Regions from separate parts of the Streptomyces sp. Inha503 genome, predicted to be linked through region 1. Evidence: riboswitches for the same ligand, from Rfam matches in the RefSeq annotation. Region 1 holds a riboswitch; each other region holds the start of a gene.
The links. A riboswitch is a leader RNA that binds a small molecule or an ion and turns the genes downstream of it on or off. The one in region 1 is predicted to bind cyclic di-AMP.
Positions count from the first base shown of each region.

Region 1 (7,626 bases):
CTGGAGGACGCGCGGGAGTTCTTCCGCACCTACTACGCCCCCAACAACGCCGTGCTGTCGATCGTCGGCGACATCGACCCCGAGCAGACGCTCGCCTGGATCGAGAAGTACTTCGGCTCCATCCCCTTCCACGAGGGCAAGCGGCCGCCCCGCGACGGCACGCTCCCGGAGGTGATCGGCGGTCAGCTGCGCGAGGTCGTGGAGGAGGAGGTCCCGGCCCGCGCCCTGATGGCCGCCTACCGGCTGCCGCACGACGGCACCCGTGAGGCCGACGCCGCCGACCTGGCGCTGACCGTCCTCGGCGGCGGCGAGTCCTCCCGGCTCCACAACCGCCTGGTGCGCCGCGACCGCACCGCCGTGGCCGCCGGGTTCGGCCTGCTGCGGCTGTCGGGCGCCCCCTCGCTGGGCTGGCTGGACGTGAAGACCTCAGGCGGGGTCGAGGTGCCCGCCATCGAGACCGCCGTCGACGAGGAGCTGGCCCGCTTCGCCGAGGAGGGGCCGACCCCGCAGGAGATGGAGCGCGCCCAGGCGCAGATCGAGCGCGAGTGGCTGGACCGGCTGGCCACGGTCGGCGGTCGGGCCGACGAGCTCTGCCGTTACGCGGTGCTCTTCGGCGACCCGCAGCTGGCGCTGACCGCCGTGGAGCGGGTGCTCGACATCAGCCCCGAGGAGGTGCGGGCCGTGGCCGCGGCGCGGCTGCGCCCCGACAACCGCGCCGTGCTGGTCTACGAGCCCGTCCAGGGCGCCGACGACGCAGCAGACACCGCCGAAGCCGCCGAGACCGACGCAGAAGGGGAGGCGGCCCAGTGAGCGACGCCGTCACCGCGACCATGACCTTCCACCCGCAGCCCAAGGGCGGCGCCCCCAGGCCGTGGGCGTTCCCCGCCCCCGAGCGCGGTGAGCTGCCCAATGGCCTCACCGTGCTGCGCTGCCACCGCCCCGGCCAGCAGGTCGTCGCCGTCGAGATCAACCTGGAGGCGCCGCTGGACGCCGAGCCGGCCGGGCTCGAAGGCGTCGCCACGATCATGGCGCGCGCCCTGTCGGAGGGCACCGACAAGCACGACGCCGAGGAGTTCGCCGCCGAGCTCGAGCGCTGCGGTGCCACGCTGGACGCCCACGCCGACCACGCCGGCGTCCGCGTCTCCCTGGAGGTCCCGGCCTCCCGGCTGCCCAAGGCGCTCGGCCTGCTGGCCGACGCGCTGCGCGCCCCCGCCTTCCCGGACGGCGAGGTCGAGCGGCTGGTGCGCAACCGGCTGGACGAGATCCCCCATGAGCTGGCCAACCCGGCCCGCCGCGCCTCCATGGCCCTCTCGGCGGAGCTCTTCCCGGCCGAGTCGCGGATGTCCCGGCCGCGCCAGGGCACCCAGGAGACCATCGAGGGCATCGACGCCGCGGCCGTGCGGGCCTTCTACGAGGCACATCTCCGCCCCTCCACCGCCACCGCCGTCGTCGTGGGCGACCTCGGCGGCGTCGACCTGGACCGGGCGCTCGCCGACACCCTCGGCGCCTGGACGGGCGGGGCGGGCGCGCCGCGCACGGCTCCCCCGATCGTCGCGGACGACACCGGCCGTGTGGTGATCGTCGACCGGCCGGGCGCGGTGCAGACCCAGCTGCTCATCGGGCGGGTGGGCGCCGACCGTCACGACCGGGTCTGGCCCGCGCAGGTGCTCGGCACGTACTGCCTGGGCGGCACCCTCACCTCCCGCCTCGACCGCGTGCTGCGCGAGGAGAAGGGCTACACCTACGGGGTGCGCGCCTTCGGCCAGGTGCTGCGCTCCGGGCCCCCGTCGCCCGCGGGCGGCTCCTCGGGCGCCTCGATGCTGGCGATCAGCGGCTCGGTGGCCACCGAGGTCACCGGCCCCGCGCTGGACGACCTCTGGAAGGTGCTGCGCACGCTGAAGGAGGAGGGGCTGACCGACGACGAGCGCGATGTCGCGGTGCAGAACCTGGTGGGCGTCGCCCCGCTGAAGTACGAGACGGCGGCGTCCGTCGCGAACACCCTGGCCGACCAGGTCGAGCAGCATCTTCCGGACGACTTCCAGGCGCAGCTGTACGCCCGTCTGGCGGAGACCGGCACGGTGGAGGCCACCGCCGCGGTGGTGAGCGCCTTCCCGGCGGACCGGCTGGTCACGGTGCTGGTCGGGGACGCCTCGGCGATCGAGGAGCCGGTCCGCGCGCTGGGCATCGGTGAAGTGCGGGTCATCTCCAACTGAGCCGAGGAGAGTTGGCCGGATCCGTGCGCGGAATCGCCGGTCCGGGCGGCTCGCTGACGGTCCGCCAGACGGTTCCGGCGGGCGTCCGGTCCATGAGCCGACAGCGGAAGGGCCCCGGCCCCGTAAGGGCGCCGGGGTCCTTCCGACATGCCCGATTTATGGGATTGACTGCTTGTTTGGTTTGTGGGGAGAGCAACAAAAAACCGGAACCGTTTGGTGATCGAAAGCGGGCCCGTTTAGCGTCAGTCCGGCTGTTCGCCAGCGACCCGCCGCACCCGCGGCACCGGACAGTCATCGCCGAGTCCCCGTACGGCGCAAGCCAGGGGAGCCGGGGACCCAACACGTCCCCAGGGGTGAATCGGGCGCCTTCCCCGGCCGGGGGAGGGGTCCGTAGGAGACCTTCCTGCTCCGAACCCGTCAGCTAACCCGGTAGGCGAGAAGGAAGGAAAGGAGTGCGCCTCAGTATGGCGTCCACCCGCACTGCCACCGGGAAGCACCGCCGCACCACCAAGGTCAACATCCGCACGAGCGCGAACGTCGTGGGCATCACGACCGTCGCCTCGGGTGTGGTCGCCGGGATCACCGGTCAGGCGTTCGCGGCCGACGGGGGCCCCGATCCCCAGCAGACCGGTCTGACCCAGGCGATCGTGATCGGTGACGGGATCGCGGACCACATCGAGGCCCAGGCGCAGTCCCAGGAGAGCGCCGCCGAGCAGGCCGCCGCCAAGGCCAAGGCAGAGGCGATCGCCCGCCAGGAGGCCGCCAGAAAGGCGGAGGCCGCGGCGAAGAAGGCCAAGGCCGAGCGCGAGGCCAAGGAGCGCGCGGCGCGCGAGGCCGAGCGCAAGCGCCTCAACACCTTCGTGTCGCCCATCAGCGGCTCCTACGTCTCCACCGGCTACCAGGCGTCCAGCGGGCTGTGGTCCTCCGGCAGCCACACCGGCATCGACTTCCACGCCTCCACCGGCACCGCGGTGCACTCCGTGGGCATGGGCGAGATCGTCGAGGCGGGCTGGGGCGGCTCCTACGGCAACAACGTCGTCATCAAGATGAACGACGGCACGTACACCCAGTACGGCCACCTGTCGTCGATCAGCGTCTCGGTCGGCCAGAAGGTCACCCCCGGCCAGCAGATCGGCCTGTCGGGCGCCACCGGCAACGTCACCGGACCGCATCTGCACTTCGAGGCCCGCACCAGCCCGGACTACGGCTCGGACATGGACCCGCTGTCGTACCTGCGCAACCACGGCGTCAACGTCTGACCCGCAGCGCGTCCGACGCGAACGCCGCGCGGTCCCCGATCCCGGGATCCCGAGACCCCGCGAGACTTCCAGAAGGCCCCGTCCGCCGGACGGGGCCTTCGGCGTGCCACCGCCCGCCTGACCAAAAAATAGCCATGAAATGCTTCCAGCCATCGGAAATGGCGGCCGCGTGGAATAGAGTCGTTCAACGCGCATTCCATGGCCGCGTTTCGCGGGCGTTAAGGCGGAGGTTCGACAATGCGGGACCGTAAGTGAGCGGGGATACGAACGCGGTCCAGGGCGGTCGCCGGATTTCGGCACACGCGGTCTGCGCGGCGATTCGCGACGACATCGTCTCCGGCGCGTATCAGCCCGGCAGCCGCCTCACCGAGGAACTGCTCGCCCGGCGCTACGGCGTCTCCCGGGTGCCGGTCCGCGAGGCCCTGCGCACCCTGGAGTCCGAGGGCTTCGTGACGACCCGGCGGCACGCGGGCGCCTGTGTCGCCCAGCCCTCCGAGCGCGAGGCGGCCGATCTGCTGGACATCCGCGCGCTGCTGGAGCCGCTGGGCGCCGCGCGGGCCGCACAGCGCCGCACCGAGGCCCATCTGAAGGTGCTGCGCGGACTGGTCCGGCTCGGCCGGGAACGGGCCCGGGGCGGTCAGCTCGGCGAACTGCGGCCGCTGGGCGACTGGTTCCACGAGACGCTCGCCCAGGCGTCCGGCAGCCCGAGCCTGGCCGCGCTCCTCGTCCAGCTGCGCCGTAAGACCGCGTGGGTGTACGCGGCCGCTCCCGGGCCGCGGCCCGTGCCCCCCGAGGGCGCCGCGCGCCCCGACCCGGCCGGGCGGGCCGTGGAGTCCTGGGCGGAGCACGGCGCGCTGGTGGACGCGGTGGCGCGCGGCGACGCCGACCGCGCGCGGGCGCTCGCCACGGTGCACACCGAGCGCGCGCTGTCGGAATACCGGCTGCGCCGCCCGATTCCGGTGAGGACTTCGAAACATTCCGTCAACACGGCGAGCGGCCGGAATTAACAGAGCTCCCGTATACAACTCCTTGGGCTCCTTGCGTTCCTTGCGCATCTTGGGCTCCTTGGGAATTCTCTGTGCGGAAACAGAAAAACGGCGGGGCCGCGGTGGCTATTAAGGCCACCGCGGCCCCGCCGTGCCGAATCCCTGAAATCACCCGGGAGTCACCCCGGAATTCCAGACAGGGCCCGCCCGGGGTCAGACGGTCTCGGGAAGCTCCTCGAGGCCCTCCGCCACCAGCTTCGCCAGACGGTCGAGCGCGACCTCGGCGTCGTCCGCGTCGGAAGCGAGGACGACCTCCTCGCCGCCCTGGGCGCCCAGGCCGAGCACGGCCAGCATGGAGGCGGCGTTGACCGGGGTGCCGTCGCCCTTGGCGATCGTGATGGGGACGCCGGAGGCGGTGGCCGCCCGGACGAAGATCGACGCAGGGCGGGCGTGCAGGCCCTCGGCCCAGCCGATGGTGACGCGGCGCTCAGCCATGGTGTTGCCCTTCAGGTGTGACGGTGCTGTTGTCTAGACCAAAATCATACGGTGTCCGGATTCACCCGAACGATGTCCGAGTGAGCCCGTCCATGCCCGGACTGGCCCGATACGGACCTTCCCCCGACACTTGGGCCCGACGCAAGGGTGTCCACCATCCGGACCGGGCGGGCCCGTACCCTGGCTCCCATGCGGAGCCCGTCGGACCATCACGCCTACCCGACCCACTGGGAAGCCGACGTGGTGCTGCGGGACGGCGGTACGGCACAGATCCGTCCCATCACCACCGATGACGCCCAGCGGCTGGTCAGCTTCTACGAGCGGGTCTCGGACGAGTCGAAGTACTACCGCTTCTTCGCGCCCTACCCCCGTCTCTCCGACCGCGATGTCCACCGCTTCACTCACCACGACTACGTCGACCGGGTGGGCCTGGCGGCCATAGTGGGGGATGAGTTCATCGCCACCGTTCGGTACGACCGCATCGACGGCCGGGGGATGCCAGCCGCGGCCCCCGCCGACGAGGCTGAGGTCGCCTTCCTCGTCCAGGACGCCCACCAGGGCCGCGGGGTGGCTTCCGCGCTCCTCGAACACATCGGCGCCGTGGCACGCGAGCGGGGCATCCGGCGGTTCGCCGCCGAGGTGCTGCCCGCCAACAACAAGATGATCAAGGTGTTCACGGACGCGGGCTACACCCAGAAGCGCAGCTTCGAGGACGGGGTCGTCCGCCTCGAGTTCGACCTCGAACCCACCGACCGCTCCCTGGCCGTCATGCGCGCCCGTGAGCAGCGTGCCGAGGCCCGGTCCGTCCAGCGGCTGCTCTCGCCCGGCTCCGTGGCCGTCATCGGCACCAGCCGCACACCCGGCGGCGTCGGCCGCACCGTGCTGCGCAACCTCCTGGACGCCGGTTTCACCGGGCGCGTCCACGCCGTCAACCACGCCTTCCCCGACGACATGGCGCGCCTGGAGCCCGAGGGCGTCCCGGCTCATCGCTCGCTGCGCGCCATAGAGGAGCCCGTGGACCTGGCCGTCGTCGCCGTCCCCGCCGAGCGGGTGCCCGCCGTCGTGGCCGAATGCGGCGACCACGGCGTCCAGGGGCTCGTCGTGCTCTCCGCCGGATACGCCGAGAGCGGGGGCGAGGGCCGCGACCGGCAGCGGGACCTCGTACGCCAGGCGCGGTCCTACGGCATGCGCGTCATCGGCCCCAACGCCTTCGGCGTCATCAACACCGCCGACGGGGTCCGGCTGAACGCCTCCCTGTCCCCGCAGCTGCCCAACCCCGGCCGGCTGGGGCTGTTCACCCAGTCCGGGGCGATCGGCATCGCGCTGCTGTCCGGGCTGAACCGGCGCGGCGCCGGGCTGGCGAGCCTCGCCGGGATCGCCGGGATATCGACCTTCGTGTCCGCCGGGAACCGCGCCGACGTCTCGGGCAACGACCTGCTCCAGTACTGGTACGACGATCCGCTGACCGACGTCGTCCTGATGTACCTGGAGTCGATCGGCAACCCCCGCAAGTTCACCCGGCTCGCCAGGCGCACCGCGGCCGTCAAACCGGTGGTCGTCGTCAAGGGCGCCCGCCACACCGGCAGCGCCCCCACCGGCCACGCCGTACCCACCACCCGGATCCCGGACGCCACCGTCTCCGATCTGCTGCGGCAGGCCGGCGTCATCCGGGTCGACACCGTGACCGAACTCGCCGACACCGGGGTGCTGCTCGCCTCCCAGCCGCTGCCCGCCGGTCCGCGCGTCGCCATCCTCGGCAACTCCGAGTCGCTCGGCCTGATCACCTACGACGCCTGCCTCACCGAGGAACTCCGTCCGCTGCCGCCCCGCGACCTGACCACCGACGCCACCCCGGACGACTTCCGGCGCGCCCTGACCGAGGCCCTCGCCGACGACACCTGCGACGCCGTCGTCGTCACCGCCATCCCGTGGGTCGGCGACGGCAGCGCTCAGGCCCTCGCAGCGGCCGTAAGGGAGGCGGCGCAGGCTCCCGGGCCCGGTCCGGCCAAACCGGTGGCGGTGGTCCACCTGGAGATCCAGGAGCTCGCGCAGGCCCTGGCCGGCACCGGCGGCGAGCCCGCCCCCGGCACCCGCCGGATCCCCGCCTACCCCGCCGCCGAGCGGGCCGTGCGGGCGCTCGCCGAGGCCGTGCGGTACGCGCGCTGGCGGGAGGAGGCCGCCGAGCCAGGCCGGGTCCCGGAGTACGACGACATCGACGAGGCGGGCGCCGCCGCCGACATCCAGGTGCTGCTCGCCCCGGCCGACGGCAGGGTCGGCGACGGCACAGGAGCCGGCACCGGCGAGGGCACGGGCCCCGGCGTCGAGCTGTCCGCCGCCGACACCCAGCGCCTGCTGGCCCGCTACGGCGTCAGCGTGCTGCCCGCCCTCCCCGCGCCCGACCCCGACGCCGCCGTAAGGGCCGCCGAGCGGCTCGGCTTCCCGGTCGCGCTCAAGCCCACCGCCTCCCATCTGCGCCACCGCGCCGACCTGGGCGGGGTGCGGCTGGAGCTGGGCGGCGAGGCGGAACTGCGCAGGGCCTACGCCGAGTTGACCGACTACCTGGGCCGCCCCGAGGAGCTGGGGCTGGTCGTGCAGCGGATGGCACCGCGCGGCGTGGACACCGTCGTACGGGCCGCCATCGACCCCGCCGCCGGGGCCGTGCTCTCCTTCGGG
Region 1 covers NZ_CP178360.1:8,665,177-8,672,802, forward strand. The annotation lists gene ACJX2R_RS36800 (M16 family metallopeptidase) at 1-810, shown strand, start outside; gene ACJX2R_RS36805 (M16 family metallopeptidase) at 831-2,213, shown strand; cyclic di-AMP (ydaO/yuaA leader) riboswitch at 2,499-2,663, shown strand; gene ACJX2R_RS36810 (M23 family metallopeptidase) at 2,678-3,472, shown strand; gene ACJX2R_RS36815 (GntR family transcriptional regulator) at 3,724-4,479, shown strand; gene ACJX2R_RS36820 (HPr family phosphocarrier protein) at 4,672-4,953, opposite strand; gene ACJX2R_RS36825 (GNAT family N-acetyltransferase) at 5,143-7,626, shown strand, end outside.

Region 2 (7,626 bases), 3.1 Mb from region 1:
GGACGGGGAGGATCTGATCTCGGGGCTGATCCGGGCCAGTGACCACGGTGAGCACCTCACCGAGAACGAGGCCGCGGCCATGGCCTTCATCCTTCTCTTCGCCGGCTTCGAGACGACCGTCAATCTCATCGGCAACGGCGTCTACGCGCTGCTGCGCCATCCGGAGCAGCGCGCCCTCATGCAGCGGGCCCTGGAAGAAGGGGACGAGCGGCTGCTCGCCGCCGGGGTCGAGGAACTGCTCCGCTACGACGGACCCGTGGAGATCGCCACCTGGCGGTTCGCCACCGAGCCGGTCACCCTCGCCGGGCAGCGCATCGCCGAGGGGGAGCCGGTGCTGGTGGTGCTCGCCGCGGCCGACCGGGACCCCGAGCGGTTCGCGGAGCCGGACGTCCTCGATCTCACCCGCCGGGACAACCAGCACCTCGGCTACGGCCACGGCATCCATTACTGTCTGGGTGCCCCGCTGGCCCGGCTGGAGGCCCAGACCGCGATCGCCACCCTGCTGCGACGGCTGCCCGGGCTGCGGCTCGCGGAGGATCCGGACGATCTGCGGTGGCGTGGCGGGCTCATCATGCGCGGGCTGCGCACGCTCCCGGTGACCTGGAATTCCGCGGACGGCTGAGCCCCGCGAAACGGGCGGCCGAGACCTCCAAGGCCCCTACGGGCGGACATACGTGACGAATGATCAGCCGTGTGACCTCGGCGTGACCTCGGATACATCGCCTTGTGATGATCGAGTGCCCTCGCTATGTTCACCGGCAAACCTTGTCGCCTCAGGGCCATAGCGCCATAGGAGAGGTCAATCGCATGCGTTCCGGTAATGGTCGACACCGTCGCCCCCGCCAGGCTCCGGCCATCATCGTCGCGGCGGGGGTGACGGGGGCGGGCCTCGCCATGCCCCTCTTCGGGGCGACCGGCGCACAGGCCGCCCAGACCGCCACATGGGATCACGTCGCCGAGTGCGAGAGCGGCGGTATGTGGAGCGCCAACGAGGGCAACGGCTTCTACGGCGGGCTCCAGCTGACCCTCGACATGTGGAAGAAGTACGGCGGCACGGAGTACGCCCCGCGCCCCGACCTCGCCAGCCGCTCCCAGCAGATATCCGTCGCCGAGGCGATCCTCGGCGACCGCGGCCCCGACGCCTGGCCGAGCTGTGCGCTGGGCGCCGGGCTCACCGACGGCGGCGGCGCCCCCGATGTGGACCCCGGCAGCACGGCCACCCCGGACCCGGGGACGGGCCGCGGCGGGGACGGCCAGGGGGACCGGGGACGGGACGGCTCCTCCTCGGACGCGGACCGTTCGGGGACGTCGGACAGCGCCGACAAGCCGGACGCGCCGGACGCCTCCGGGTCGGCCGAGGAGCCGGAGGCGCCCCACACCTCGAAGTCCCCCGACGGCCTCGACGGCTCCGCTTCGGACGACCCGGCGGCGGACGACCCGGACTCGGACGGCCCCTCGCGCTCGGACGGTCCCTCGGCGTCGGACGGCTCCAAGACCCCCTCGGCGGACCCCTCCGGCCGCCACCGCGGCTCCCCGGACGCCGGGGAGCGGGCCGACGACGGCGACGCGGGGAGCGCACGGCCCTCCGGGCGCCATGCCTCGCGCGGCGCCTCGGACCGGGACGAGGGGGCCACGGACGACGATTACACTGTTCGCCCCGGTGACAACCTGTCAGGGATCGCCGAGCACCAGAATGTGGCCCGCGGTTGGGAAGGGCTCTACGAAACCAACGAGGACCTCATCGGGGTCGACCCCGATCTGATCATTCCTGGTCAGCGACTTGACCTCACCATCAGGGAGCAGTGATTCGGGGGGAATTGCCCGATCTGGACCCGGTGAGACATACATCTCGTCACATTTTCCGGGGCGCACCTCGTGTCCGATCCCTCCTCACCCGGCCCCACCTGCGCCGATGTGGGCCGGGTGAGATCAATTACGGCCCCAATCGCTGCCCTTGGGGTGTTTGAACGTTCTTGGAAGGTGTGTTTAACGTCTTTCCGCTCGCCACCGCGGGCACCGTCGATCGTCACGCCGAATCCTGCCGGCGGTCGGGGGGAAACCGACGCGTCAGCGCCGAAGGCAGGAGCGGGGGACCCAAGGTAGGTGCCGAGTGGCCTGTGGATACGGGCTCGTCGGCTAGGGGTGAAGCCGGGAGCGACCATCGCGACCGGCCGGGCAACTCACGTCCGAACCCGACAGCTCACCTCGTAGGCGTCGGTGAGGAAACGAACCAAAATGCTCAAGTCCAACGGGAAGCACCGCCGCCCCTCCAAGGCCACCCGTATCGCCGCGCTCACCGGTCTCGCCGGTGCCGCCGTGGCGGCACCGCTCATCGGGGCGACCTCCGCCTCCGCGGCCACCACCTCGCAGTGGGACCAGGTCGCGCAGTGCGAGTCCGGTGGCAACTGGTCCATCAACACCGGCAACGGCTACTTCGGCGGCTTGCAGTTCTCGAGCTCCACCTGGGCCGCCTACGGCGGCACGGCCTACGCCCCCACCGCGGACAAGGCCAGCAAGGCCCAGCAGATCCAGATCGCCGAGAAGGTCCTGGGCAGCCAGGGCAAGGGCGCCTGGCCGGTCTGCGGCAAGGGTCTGACCTCCGGCGGCAGCCCGTCCGCCCCGTCCACGCCCTCCGGCTCGCAGGGCCAGTCCTCGGCGACCACCGAGTCGGCCCCGGCCGCACAGCCGAAGGCCCAGCCGAAGGCGCAGCCGCACGCCGCGCCGGAGCGCGCCGCGCGGCACCAGACCCGTGGCCCGATCAAGAAGGGTGACGGCGAGTACAAGGTCAAGTCCGGCGACACCCTCGGCAAGATCGCCAAGGCCCACGACGTCAAGGGCGGCTGGAAGAAGCTCTTCGAGCTGAACAAGGACATCGTGGAGCAGGCCGACCTGATCTTCCCGGGCCAGCAGCTGCACCTCCGCTGAGCCACGGCCAAGGCCACGGTCACGGTGGCCGGCCCCCGAGAACGAGCCCCGGCCGGGCGTGCCGCCCCTATGGCGCGCCCCGCCGGGGCTTTCCCAATGCGTGCGAAATCAGGATTTCTGATCCAGAATCTGGCTTTTTGTGTCACGCCCCTGTCTCGTGGGGCGGGCGAACGCGGGGCGCAGCCCTCCCGGCCCGTTAGGCTCGTGCTGCTACCGCAGACCCATACGAAGGAGAACCTCGTGCCGTCCATCGACGTCGTCGTAGCTCGCGAGATCCTCGACTCGCGAGGCAACCCAACGGTCGAGGTCGAGGTTGGCCTCGACGACGGCAGCACCGGCCGTGCCGCCGTGCCGTCCGGCGCCTCCACCGGCGCCTTCGAGGCCCTCGAGCTCCGTGACGGCGACAAGAACCGCTACAACGGCAAGGGCGTGGAGAAGGCCGTCCTCGCCGTGATCGAGCAGATCGGCCCCGAGCTGGTCGGCTATGACGCCACCGAGCAGCGGCTGATCGACCAGGCGATGTTCGACCTGGACGCCACTCCGGACAAGTCCTCGCTCGGTGCCAACGCGATCCTGGGTGTCTCCCTCGCCGTCGCGCACGCCGCCTCCGAGGCGTCCGACCTCCCCCTCTTCCGTTACCTCGGCGGCCCGAACGCCCATCTGCTGCCGGTGCCGATGATGAACATCCTCAACGGCGGGTCGCACGCCGACTCCAATGTGGACATCCAGGAGTTCATGATCGCCCCCGTGGGCGCGGAGTCCTTCTCCGAGGCCCTGCGCTGGGGCGCCGAGGTGTACCACACCCTGAAGTCCGTGCTGAAGGAGCGCGGCCTGTCCACCGGCCTCGGCGACGAGGGCGGCTTCGCGCCGAACCTCGGCTCCAACCGCGAGGCCCTCGACCTGATCCTCGAGGCGGTCAAGAAGGCCGGCTACCAGCCGGGCCAGGACATCGCGCTCGCGCTGGACGTCGCCGCCTCCGAGTTCTACAAGGACGGCACGTACCAGTTCGAGGGCCAGTCCCGCTCCGCCGCCGAGATGACCTCGTACTACGCCGAGCTGGTCGCCGCGTACCCACTGGTCTCCATCGAGGACCCGCTGAACGAGGAGGACTGGGACGGCTGGAAGACCATCACCGAGCAGCTCGGCGACAAGGTCCAGTTGGTCGGCGACGACCTCTTCGTCACCAACCCCGAGCGGCTCTCCCGCGGCATCGACAGCGACACCGCGAACGCCCTGCTGGTCAAGGTCAACCAGATCGGCTCGCTGACCGAGACCCTCGACGCGGTCGAGCTGGCCCAGCGCAACGGCTACAAGTGCATGATGTCGCACCGCTCCGGTGAGACCGAGGACGTCACCATCGCCGACCTGGCCGTCGCCACCAACTGCGGCCAGATCAAGACCGGCGCCCCGGCCCGCTCCGAGCGGGTGGCCAAGTACAACCAGCTGCTGCGCATCGAGGAGATCCTCGACGACGCCGCGGTGTACGCGGGCCGTTCCGCCTTCCCGCGCTTCAAGGGCTGAGCGGACACGTCTGACGCCTGTCCCCGGCCGCGGTCCCGTACCGTGGCCGGGGACGGCGTCGCTCGACGGCGTTACCCAAGCGAAGCCATCACCGGGGAGGCGACGTGCCGGCGGATCGGGAACGGTTCTCCACCGCGACCAGGCTCAGGGCGCTCGGCGAGCACGCCGCCGCCCGGGTCTACCGCGTGCGCACCAAGCGCCGCCGCGGTCGGCTGACCGGCCGGGCCGCCCTGCTCGCGCTGGTCGTCTGCTCCCTCGTCGTGGCGCTCGCCTATCCGATGCGGCAGTACATCTCCCAGCGCTCCGACATCGCCGAGCAGCGGCACGAGGCCCAGCGGGCCCGCGAGGACGTGAAGAAGCTGCGGGAGCGGAAGGCCCGGCTGCGCGACCCCGCCTACACCGAGCAGCAGGCCCGGGAGCGGCTGCACTTCCTGATGCCGGGGGAGACCGGCTACAGCGTGGTGGACGGCGGCGGCTCCACCGAGCGCTCCACCGACCAGGGCGCGGCCGGCCGCCCCTGGTACACCAACCTCTGGGACGCCGTGGACACGGCGGACGCGGCGGGGGCGGGCAGCGCGCGCCGCTGAGGCGCCGCGCTCCGGCCGCCGGCCGCACCCGGTGACTATTCGAAACGAAGAAGAAGAAGTTTCCCACTCATGGATACGCCCCCGCCCCAGACGGAGCCCACCGCGCCCACCGACGCGGACATCCACGCCGTACGGGAGCAGCTGAACCGCGTGCCCCGGGGTCTGCGTGCGATCGCGCACCGCTGCCCCTGCGGCAATCCGGACGTCGTGGAGACCGCGCCGCGGCTCGAGGACGGTACGCCCTTCCCCACCCTCTACTACCTGACCTGTCCGCGCGCCGCGTCCGCGATCGGCACGCTGGAGGCCGAGGGCGTGATGAAGGAGATGACGGCCCGGCTGGGCACCGACCCCGAGCTGGCCGCCGCCTACCGCGCCGCCCACGAGGACTACATCGCGCGCCGCGACGCCGTCGAGGTGCTCCAGGGCTTCCCCAGCGCGGGCGGGATGCCGGACCGGGTGAAGTGTCTGCATGTGCTGGTGGCCCACTCCCTCGCGGCCGGCCCCGGGGTCAATCCGCTGGGGGACGAGGCGATCGCGATGTTGCCGGAGTGGTGGCGCAAGGGCCCGTGTGTGAGCCCCTGCGGGACCGGGGCCCCGGGCCGGGAGGAGAGCGCATGACCCGCGTCGCCGCCGTGGACTGCGGCACCAACTCGATCCGGCTGCTGGTGGCGGACGCCGATCCGGCCACCGGGGAGCTGACCGAGCTCGACCGCCGGATGAAGATCGTCCGGCTGGGCCAGGGCGTGGACCGCACCGGCCGGCTCGCCCCCGAGGCGCTGGAGCGCACCTTCGCCGCCTGCCGCGAGTACGCGGAGGTCGTGCGTGAGCTGGGCGCCGAACACGTCCGCTTCGTGGCCACCTCCGCCTCCCGGGACGCCGAGAACCGCGCGGAGTTCGTGCGCGGGGTCGTGGAGATCCTGGGCGTGGAGCCCGAGGTGATCACCGGGGACCAGGAGGCGGAGTTCTCCTTCACCGGGGCCACCAAGGAGCTCACCGGCCATGACCGGATGGCCGGTCCGTATCTGGTGGTGGACATCGGCGGCGGTTCGACGGAGTTCGTCGAGGGCGGCGACGGGGTGCGGGCGGCCCGCAGCGTGGACATCGGCTGCGTCCGGCTGACCGAGCGCCATCTGGTGGTGGACGGCCGCATCTCTGATCCCCCGACGGAGGATCAGATCGCCGCCATAAGGGCCGATGTGGAGCGGGCGCTCGACCTGGCCGAGCGCACCGTGCCGCTCGGCCGCGCCTGCCGTCCCGCGGACGGCCACGTGCTGGTCGGTCTTGCCGGTTCGGTCACCACCGTGGCCGGGATCGCGCTGGGTCTGAAGGAGTACGACCCCTCCGCGATCCATCACTCCCGGATCACCCTCGGCCAGGTCCGCGAGATCACGGGCCGGTTGCTCGGCTCCAGCCACGCCGAGCGGGCGGAGATCCCGGTGATGCATCCGGGGCGGATCGACGTGATCGGGGCGGGGGCGCTCATCCTGCTTTCGATCATGGAAAGGACCGGCGCCGAGGAGGTCGTGGTGAGTGAACATGACATCCTTGACGGGCTCGCCTGGAGCATCGCCTGAGCGGCCGGGACAACGTATGAGCGGCCGCGGAACCCCCTTCGAGGGCCTTCCGCGAGCCGCCTCCGAGAAAGTTCGTGAAACTCTTCACATGAAAAAGGCGCCTGGTGGCCGCCCGATGCGGCGCTCTGGGGCGGTTTCGGCGGCCGGGCCCCGTAACTGACCGGATCGTGAGGTGTCAGGGCGGTGTTCGGTGTCCCCGTGCGGACCGTCTGGTCTACTCCCGCGTTCAGTCACAAGCCCTGCTCAGAGGGGTGGGAACGTTCCGTTCCAGTCAGTGGTTCCGCTCTGCCGGTATGGCGTCCATCACGGGGGCGGCGGAGTGTAGCAGATGCTCCCACCATGCTTGTGAAGGGGCTCACGAGGTCCCCCCCAAGGGGTGCTGGATACTCGAAACATGAGCACCACGGAGCGTCCCAGGATCCTCGTTGTAGGCGGTGGGTACGTTGGCTTGTACGCGGCGCGCCGCATTCTGAAGAAGATGCGGTACGGCGAGGCGACCGTCACGGTCGTCGACCCTCGCTCGTACATGACGTACCAGCCCTTCCTCCCCGAAGCTGCGGCCGGCAGCATCTCCCCGCGCCACGTCGTGGTCCCGCTGCGGCGCGTGCTCCCCAAGGCGGAGGTCCTCACCGGCCGAGTGTCGACCATCGACCAGGACCGCAAGGTCGCCGTCATCCAGCCGCTCGTCGGTGAGACGTACGAGCTGCCCTTCGACTACCTGGTCGTCGCCCTCGGCGCGGTCTCCCGCACCTTCCCGATCCCCGGTCTCGCGGAGAACGGCATCGGTATGAAGGGCATAGAGGAGGCCATCGGCCTGCGCAACCACGTCCTCGAGCAGCTCGACAAGGCCGACTCCACCACGGACGAGGAGATCCGCCGCAAGGCGCTCACCTTCGTCTTCGTCGGCGGTGGCTTCGCCGGCGCGGAGACCATCGGCGAGGTCGAGGACATGGCCCGTGACGCGGCCAAGTACTACCCGAACGTCAAGCGCGAGGACATGCGCTTCGTCCTCGTCGACG
Region 2 covers NZ_CP178360.1:5,529,691-5,537,316, reverse strand. The annotation lists gene ACJX2R_RS22715 (cytochrome P450 family protein) at 1-622, shown strand, start outside; gene ACJX2R_RS22710 (transglycosylase family protein) at 808-1,806, shown strand; cyclic di-AMP (ydaO/yuaA leader) riboswitch at 2,062-2,229, shown strand; gene ACJX2R_RS22705 (transglycosylase family protein) at 2,236-2,925, shown strand; gene eno (phosphopyruvate hydratase) at 3,166-4,446, shown strand; gene ACJX2R_RS22695 (FtsB family cell division protein) at 4,551-5,033, shown strand; gene ACJX2R_RS22690 (DUF501 domain-containing protein) at 5,103-5,651, shown strand; gene ACJX2R_RS22685 (exopolyphosphatase) at 5,648-6,607, shown strand; gene ACJX2R_RS22680 (NAD(P)/FAD-dependent oxidoreductase) at 7,002-7,626, shown strand, end outside.
Region 2: it holds a riboswitch for cyclic di-AMP, as region 1 does, so the genes downstream of both, ACJX2R_RS22705 (transglycosylase family protein) here and ACJX2R_RS36810 (M23 family metallopeptidase) in region 1, are expected to answer to the same signal.

Region 3 (7,626 bases), 3.0 Mb from region 1:
TGGTCCGGGATCTCCTCCAGGAAGCGGGACGGCGGGTTGTACGCGGGCTGTCCCCAGGCGCTGCGCATCGTCGAGCGGGTCAGATAGAGCCGCTCGCGGGCCCGGGTGATCCCGACATAGGCCAGCCGCCGCTCCTCCTCCAGCTCCTTGGTCTGGCCGAGCGCCCGCATATGCGGGAAGACGCCGTCCTCCATGCCGCTGAGGAAGACGACCGGGAACTCCAGCCCCTTCGCCGTGTGCAGGGTCATCAGCGTGATCACGCCGGAGCCCTCGGTGTCCTCGTCGGGGATCTGGTCGGAGTCGGCGACGAGCGCGACCTGCTCCAGGAAGTCCGCGAGGGTGCCGGGGTTCTCCTCGCCGCGGTCCTGCTCGAACTCCAGGGCCACGGCGGCGAGCTCCTGGAGGTTCTCGATCCGGGTCTCGTCCTGCGGATCGGTGGACGCCTGGAGCTCGGCCAGATAGCCGGTGCGCTCCAGCACCGCCTCCAGGACGGTGGCCGGGCCCGCCCCGGACTCCACGATGGTGTGCAGCTCCTCCATGAGCGTGTTGAACCGCTTGACGGCGTTGGCCGAGCGGGCCGCCATGCCGTACGCCTCGTCGACCCGGCGCAGCGCCTGCGGGAAGGTGATCTTCTCGCGCAGCGACAGCGCGTCGATCATGGCCTCCGCGCGCTCGCCGATGCCGCGCTTGGGCACGTTCAGGATCCGGCGGAGCGGGACGGAGTCCTCGGGGTTGGCCAGCACCCGCAGATACGCGAGGACGTCCCGGACCTCCTTGCGCTCGTAGAAGCGCACCCCGCCGACGACCTTGTACGGCAGCCCGACGCGGATGAAGACCTCTTCGAAGACACGGGACTGGGCGTTGGTGCGGTAGAAGACCGCCACGTCCCCGGCCTTGGCGTCGCCCGCGTCCGTCAGCCGGTCGATCTCGTCGGCGACGAACTGGGCCTCGTCGTGCTCGGTGTCGGCCACATAGCCGGTGATCTCGGCCCCGGCGCCGGCGTCCGTCCACAGGTTCTTCGGGCGGCGGTTCTCATTGCGCTCGATGACCGCGTTGGCAGCGCTCAGGATGGTCTGGGTCGAGCGGTAGTTCTGCTCGAGGAGGATCGTCCGCGCGGTGGGGTAGTCCTCCTCGAACTGGAGGATGTTACGGATCGTGGCGCCCCGGAAGGCGTAGATCGACTGGTCGGCGTCGCCCACCACGCACAGCTCGGCGGCCGTGGTCTCCTCGGTGTCGGTGCCCACCAGCTCGCGCACGAGTGTGTACTGCGCGTGGTTGGTGTCCTGGTACTCGTCCACCAGGACGTGCCGGAAGCGGCGGCGGTAGTGCTCGGCGACGTCCGGGAACGCCTGGAGCAGATTGACCGTGGTCATGATGATGTCGTCGAAGTCCAGCGCGTTGGCCTCGCGAAGCCGCGCCTGGTACATCACATACGCCTCGGCCAGCGACTTCTCGAATCCGTCCGAGGCCTGCCCGGTGAAGGTCTCCTCGTCGATCAGCTCGTTCTTGAGGTTGGAGATCTTGGCGCTGAAGGACTTCGGCGGGAACCGCTTGGGGTCGAGGTCCAGATCCCGGCAGACCAGCGCCATCAGCCGCTTGGAGTCGGCCGCGTCATAGATCGAGAACGACGAGGTGAAGCCCAGCTTCTTCGACTCCCGGCGCAGGATGCGGACGCAGGCGCTGTGGAAGGTGGACACCCACATGGCGTTGGCCCGCGGGCCGACGAGCTCCTCGACGCGCTCCTTCATCTCGCCCGCCGCCTTGTTGGTGAAGGTGATGGCGAGGATCTGGCCGGGGTGGGTACCGCGGGCGCCGAGCAGATAGGCGATGCGATGGGTGAGCACCCGGGTCTTGCCGGAGCCGGCGCCCGCGACGATCAGCAGCGGCGAGCCGGTGTGCTCCACGGCGGCCCTCTGCTGCTCGTTCAACCCCTCGAGCAGGGCGGACGGGTCCACGGCGGGCCGGGCCGCGCCGTCCCGGTAGTGGGCCTCCCGGGGCACGGGCGCGTCGAAATCGCCGCTGAAGAGGTGATGCGGGACGTCCTCGGCGCCACCGTGGCCAGGGTGCGCCGAATCCTCGGGCGGCGGTGGCCGCTCCTCGTCCGGAGATGGCCCGAGGTCCGCCAGGAAGCTGTCGTCAAAGAGGCTGCTCATCGCTCCCCGAGTCTAGGCCGCCCCACTGACAGCCGACGTCCGAACATCACGAAACGGTTTCGGGCAAAACGGCCACCAGTCTTCACAGGAGCCCCACGTGTTGGCTACCGTCCTGCGTCAGGCGGCCCGGAAGATCCGTCGGCGAACCACGTCGGCACGGGCGCCTCCGCCGAGTCCGGTGCGCCGTGAGGCGTCCGGAGCCGGGGACCCAACAACGCAAGACCGGGGTGAATCGGCCCGAAACGGTACGGCACACACGGTGCCGCCCGGACCCGGCCGTAGGGCAACCTTCCGTACCGCCCGAACCCGACAGCTAACCCGGTAGGCGGTCCACGGAAGGAGTCGCCTCCCTTGGCGTCGCACCGCAAGCCGCGGAGCCGAATACCCGGCCCGCTCACGGGTCACAGCCGCCGTACGGCCGTCGGGTTCACCACTGCCGCCCTCGCATCCGTCACCCTCCTCTCCCAGTCGGCCAACGCCGCGCCCGCCGATCCCAAGCCGGCCGCCCAGTCGATCGAGAAGGTGAAGGAGAAGGTCGACACCCTCTACCACCAGGCGGAGACCGCCACCCAGCGCTACAACGCCGCCAAGGAACGCACCGACCAGCAGCGGGCCAAGGTCGACAAGCTGCTGGACTCCGTCGCCAAGCGCACCGAGAAGCTCAACGAGGCGCGGCGCATGCTCGGCACCTACGCCGCCGCCCAGTACCGCGACGGCGGAATGGCCCGCTCCGCCGCCACCCTGCTGTTCTCCAACGACCCGCAGGACGTCTTCGACCAGTCGCATCTGATCGACCGGATGACCGGCCGGCAGAAGCAGGCCGTCGACGACTTCCAGAAGCAGCGGGTGAAGACCGCCAAGGAGCGCGGTAAGGCCAGCGAGAGCCTCGCCTCGCTGACCGCGTCCCAGAAGCAGCTGAAGGTCCAGAAGAAGACCGTCCAGGACAAGCTGACCGAGGCCCGGCGGCTGCTGGCGAATCTGACCGCCAAGGAGAAGGCGCGGCTGGCGGCGATCGAGAAGAAGAAGGCGGAAGAGGCCCGCCGTAAGGCCGCCGAGCTGGCCGAGAAGCAGCGGCAGGAGGCCGCCGCGCGCGAGAAGCAGCAGGAGCAGAACGCGGGTGGCTCCGGTTCGACGTCGCCCTCCACGCCCTCTGCCCCGGCCAACAGCTCCAAGGCGGCCCAGGCCATCGCCTTCGCCAAGGCGCAGCTCGGCAAGCCGTACGTCTGGGGCGCCACCGGGCCCAGCTCCTTCGACTGCTCCGGGCTGACGCAGGCGGCCTGGAAGTCCGCCGGGATCTCGCTGCCGCGCACCACCTGGGACCAGGTGAAGGCCGGTACGCGCGTCTCGACGTCCCAACTCCACCCGGGCGATCTCGTCTTCTTCTACGACGACATCAGCCATGTCGGCCTCTACATCGGCGACGGGATGATGATCCACGCGCCGAAGCCGGGCGATGTGGTGAAGAAGGCGCCGATCACGGAGATGCCGATCTACGGAAGCGTGCGGCCCTCGTAGGGCCCCTGATCGCGACGATGCCGCTGCCGGGGCCGGACCCCGGGCAGCGGCATCGCCATCAGCTCAGCGGCGCCGTCAGCGCCTGACGGCGCCGTCAGTGGCTCTCGGCGCCGTCAGCGCCCCTGGACGCCATCAGTGGCTCAGGTGCCGGGCTTGCGCCCGTAGACGTACACGTCATCGCCGTTCTTCAGCAGGCTCCAGTACTTCTTGGCGTCGCCCTTACGCATGTTGACGCAGCCATGGGAGCCGGGCGGGGACCATACGCTGCCGGCGATCGAGTGAAACGCCTGGCCGCCGTCGAAGAACTGGCTGTACGGCATGGCGACCTTGTAGAGCGTCGACCAGTGGTTGATGTTCCGCCAGTAGACCCTCTTCAGCCCGGTGCGGGTCTCGAAGCCGTCCCGCCCTGACCGCACCGGCACCGGTCCGTAGACCAGCCGGGAGCCGTCCTGGACCCAGCTCAGCTGGCGGGTGAGGTCCACGCAGGCGATACGGCCCCTGTTGGTGGGGCACTTCTTCGCCGCGTTCGGATTGTGCCCGGCGGCCTTCTGGGCGCTGATGAGGCTCATCACGCCCGAGGTGATCGGGCCCGCGTAGCCGATCGTCGGGCTGATGCCGTGGCCGATCTGGAACTTCTGGATCGCGAGACAGTCCGCCCGCGACTGCCGCCCGTCCACGGGACGGCCCAGGAACCGCTCGGCCTGCTTCTGGTACGGCCCCGCGGTGGTCGTGCACGACGACGCGGCCATGCTCACCGGTGTCACCGTGCCGGCCGACCGGCCCAGTGGCCGCGCCTGAGCCTGCGCCGGACCGGCGACGGCCACCGCGAGCGGCACCGCCATCCCCGCCAGCCCCAGCGCGACGCCCATGCGCCGCCTATGACTTCTTACTGCCCCCACTACCCCCATTGGCCACTCCTCTCGACTGCCTCGCTCATTACTAAGACAGCTCGCGAGTGCAAACGGTTGCCTCGGGATCGTGTCGCGATTGCCTTGGGATTACCCCCAGAACACTCGTTCGTCAGGTCCACAGCACGGCGATGAAGATGTTTGCCGTTGTCAAGGCACCCACCGCGCCGAAGGCGGCCGACTCTACCTTCTCCTCGTCGCGCTTCACATAGACCAGGCCGAGGATTACGACCAATAGCGCCAGCTTTATACCTATTTTGACGTTATTGACGCTGTTGTCGTCCGCCTGGTTGAGCCCGACCAGCGCCACACCGGTCACCAGCATGGTCAGCGCGCCGTGCAGCATCGCCGGGATCATCCGGGCCTCGCCCGCGCGCGCGGCTTTGAGCTGCGAGAAGAAGCCACCGAGCAGCGCGCCGATGCCGACGATGTGGAGGCCGACGAACACGTGAATGAGTACGTCCATGGCTCCGGAGACTAGCCGCGCGCATATCATCGCCCGGCACTCGGGTGGGGCCCTATCGCCGCTTCGATCACGGCCGCCCCACACTTCCGACCTCCCCACTCGCGGGGCGATCAGCAGCCGTCACGGGACCGACGAAATCCGTGCACTCCCGTTCAATCCCCCGCATGACCCCCGCTTTCCGGCCTAGCTTCCTCCTCCAGGTGGCAGTCCGCTTCCCGTCAACCGAGGGTCCCCGCCTCATGGCGGACTGCCACCTGCCCGTCCGCTCCCCACAAGGGTCCAGGATCCGCCGAATGTCCTGGATTGCCCGAACTGGAATTGCCCAAGAAAGACCAGGTGAACCGCCGCAGTGGCGTCGCACAGGAAGCCCAAGCAGCGCTCGCTCACCAGCAGCACCGCCCGCGCGGCCGCGCTCCTCGCCCTCACCGGCGCCGCGTCCGCCACCCTCCTCGACGGCACCGGGCACGCCGAGAACCGCCTCACCCCCGCTCAGGTGAGGGCGAAGGTCGACGCGTACCAGCGGGAGGCCGAGGAGGCCACCGAGAAGTACAACGGCGCGAGGGAGAAGGCCGACAAGGCCCGCCGGACGCTGGAGGCGCTGCGCGACCAGGCCGCCCGCCGCACCACCCGGCTCAACACCGCGCGCAACGCCCTCGGGGCCTTCGCCACCGCCCAGTACCGCTCGGGGACGATCGCCCCGGCCCTCCAGCTCGCCCTGTCCTCCTCCCCCGACCAGTACCTTCAGCGCGCCTCGCTCGCCGAGCGCGCGGGGAGCCGCCAGGCCGCCCTGATCGCCACGATCGGCCGCCAGGAGCGGAAATTACGCCAGGTCCGCGGCGAGGCGGCCGACCGCCTCGCCGCTCTGCGCGCCTCCCGGACGGCCGCCGCCCACCACAAGCGGACCGTCCAGGAGAAGCTCGCCGCCGCCGATCGCCTCCTCGGCCGGCTGACCCTCGAGCAGCGGCAGCGCCTGCTGGCGGCGCGGGGCGGCGACAAGGCCGCCGGCTCCCTCGCCCCCGCCGAGGGCCGCGCCGCCCGCGCCGTCTCCTACGCGTACGCGGCCCTCGGCAAGCCGTACGTATGGGGCGCCACCGGTCCCCACGGCTATGACTGCTCCGGGCTCACCCAGGCCGCCTGGCACGCCGCCGGGGTCGCCCTGCCCCGCACCACCTACACCCAGATCAACGCCGGACAGCGCGTCAGCCGCGATCAACTGGCCCCCGGCGACCTGGTCTTCTTCTACTCCGGCATCAGCCATGTCGGCCTCTACATCGGCGGCGGCCGCATGATCCACGCCCCGCACCCCGGGGCCCCGGTCCGGTTGGCCTCCGTGGCGGACATGCCCTTCGCGGGGGCATCCCGCCCGGCGTAGCGGTCCCGGACGGCGTCCCGCCCGGTAGCGGTACCCGGTCCCGACCTGGTGGCACAAGCCCGATCTGATGGCACAAGCCCGGCCTGGTGGCACAAGGCAGACTGGCCGCATGTCACGCGAAGCCGAAGTCGGGCCCGAACCCTCCGTCGTGCTGTCGGGGTACGGCCCGGTGGGCCGGGCCTACGCCGAGCGGCTGATCGGCGGCGCGCTGCCGCTGCGGCTCGCCGCCGTGCGCACCAGCGCGGCCGAGGGGCTGCCGCCGGAGCCGCGCACCGGCTGGGGCCCGCTGCCGCCGCTCGCCGAGACCCTGGAGCGTACGGGGGCGGTGGTGCTGGCCCAGGCCGTGCCGTCGTCCCCGGCGGTGCGCGAACAGGCCGCCGCGGACGCGCTGTCGGCCCTGCGCCAAGGGGTCCATGTGGTGACCGCCACCAAGAGCCATCTGCTCAGCCACTGGGGCGAGCTGGGCCGGGCGGCGGCCGAGGGCGGCAGCCGCATCCGGATCTCGGGCGCCACCGGAGCCGCCCTCCCCACCGCCGACCTCGCGCGGATCGGGGTACGCGGCCTCGGCTGCCGTACGCTGCGCGCCTGCCCCAACGGCACCGCCACCTTCGTCCTGGACCGGCTGGCGGACGGCGGCGTGCTGGACGACGCGGTCGCGGAGGCCCAGCGACGCGGTATCGCCGAGGCCGACCCGACGGCCGATCTCTCCGGTGCCGACGCGGCCGTGAAGGTACGGCTGTTGGCGGCGCTGCTGTGGGGGTGGGACGCGACGGCCGTAAGGACGGAGGCGGGCCCGGGGATCGACGCCGGGACGGCGGAGGCGGCCCGTACGGCCGCCGCGCGGGGCCGCCGTCTGCGGTCGGTCGCGACCGCGACCGCCGATGAACCGCTCATCGTCCGCGTCGCGTTGGAGGAGACGGAACCGGGCGACCCGCTGCACGCCCTCAAGGGCCCCGAGAAGGCCGCCGTCTACGGCTGCCCCGACGCCGGCGACATCACGGTGAGCGGCGGCCGCTCCAGCCCCCTGGGCGCGGCGCTCGCCATGGTGAAGGACACGCTGGACGTGGCGGGGCCGGTGGGTTCCGGGTTCGCCTGAGCGGCGATCTGTCGGCGGGGTGCCGGGGGTGACGGCGCTCTGTCGGCGAGGTACGGGGGATGACGGCGCTCTGTCGGCGGGGCGTCGGTGACGACCGTAAGGCTGATACGCGTTCA
Region 3 covers NZ_CP178360.1:5,711,920-5,719,545, forward strand. The annotation lists gene pcrA (DNA helicase PcrA) at 1-2,153, opposite strand, end outside; cyclic di-AMP (ydaO/yuaA leader) riboswitch at 2,311-2,497, shown strand; gene ACJX2R_RS23485 (NlpC/P60 family protein) at 2,505-3,668, shown strand; gene ACJX2R_RS23490 (L,D-transpeptidase) at 3,809-4,576, opposite strand; gene ACJX2R_RS23495 (hypothetical protein) at 4,689-5,042, opposite strand; gene ACJX2R_RS23500 (NlpC/P60 family protein) at 5,392-6,414, shown strand; gene ACJX2R_RS23505 (homoserine dehydrogenase) at 6,524-7,510, shown strand.
Region 3: it holds a riboswitch for cyclic di-AMP, as region 1 does, so the genes downstream of both, ACJX2R_RS23485 (NlpC/P60 family protein) here and ACJX2R_RS36810 (M23 family metallopeptidase) in region 1, are expected to answer to the same signal.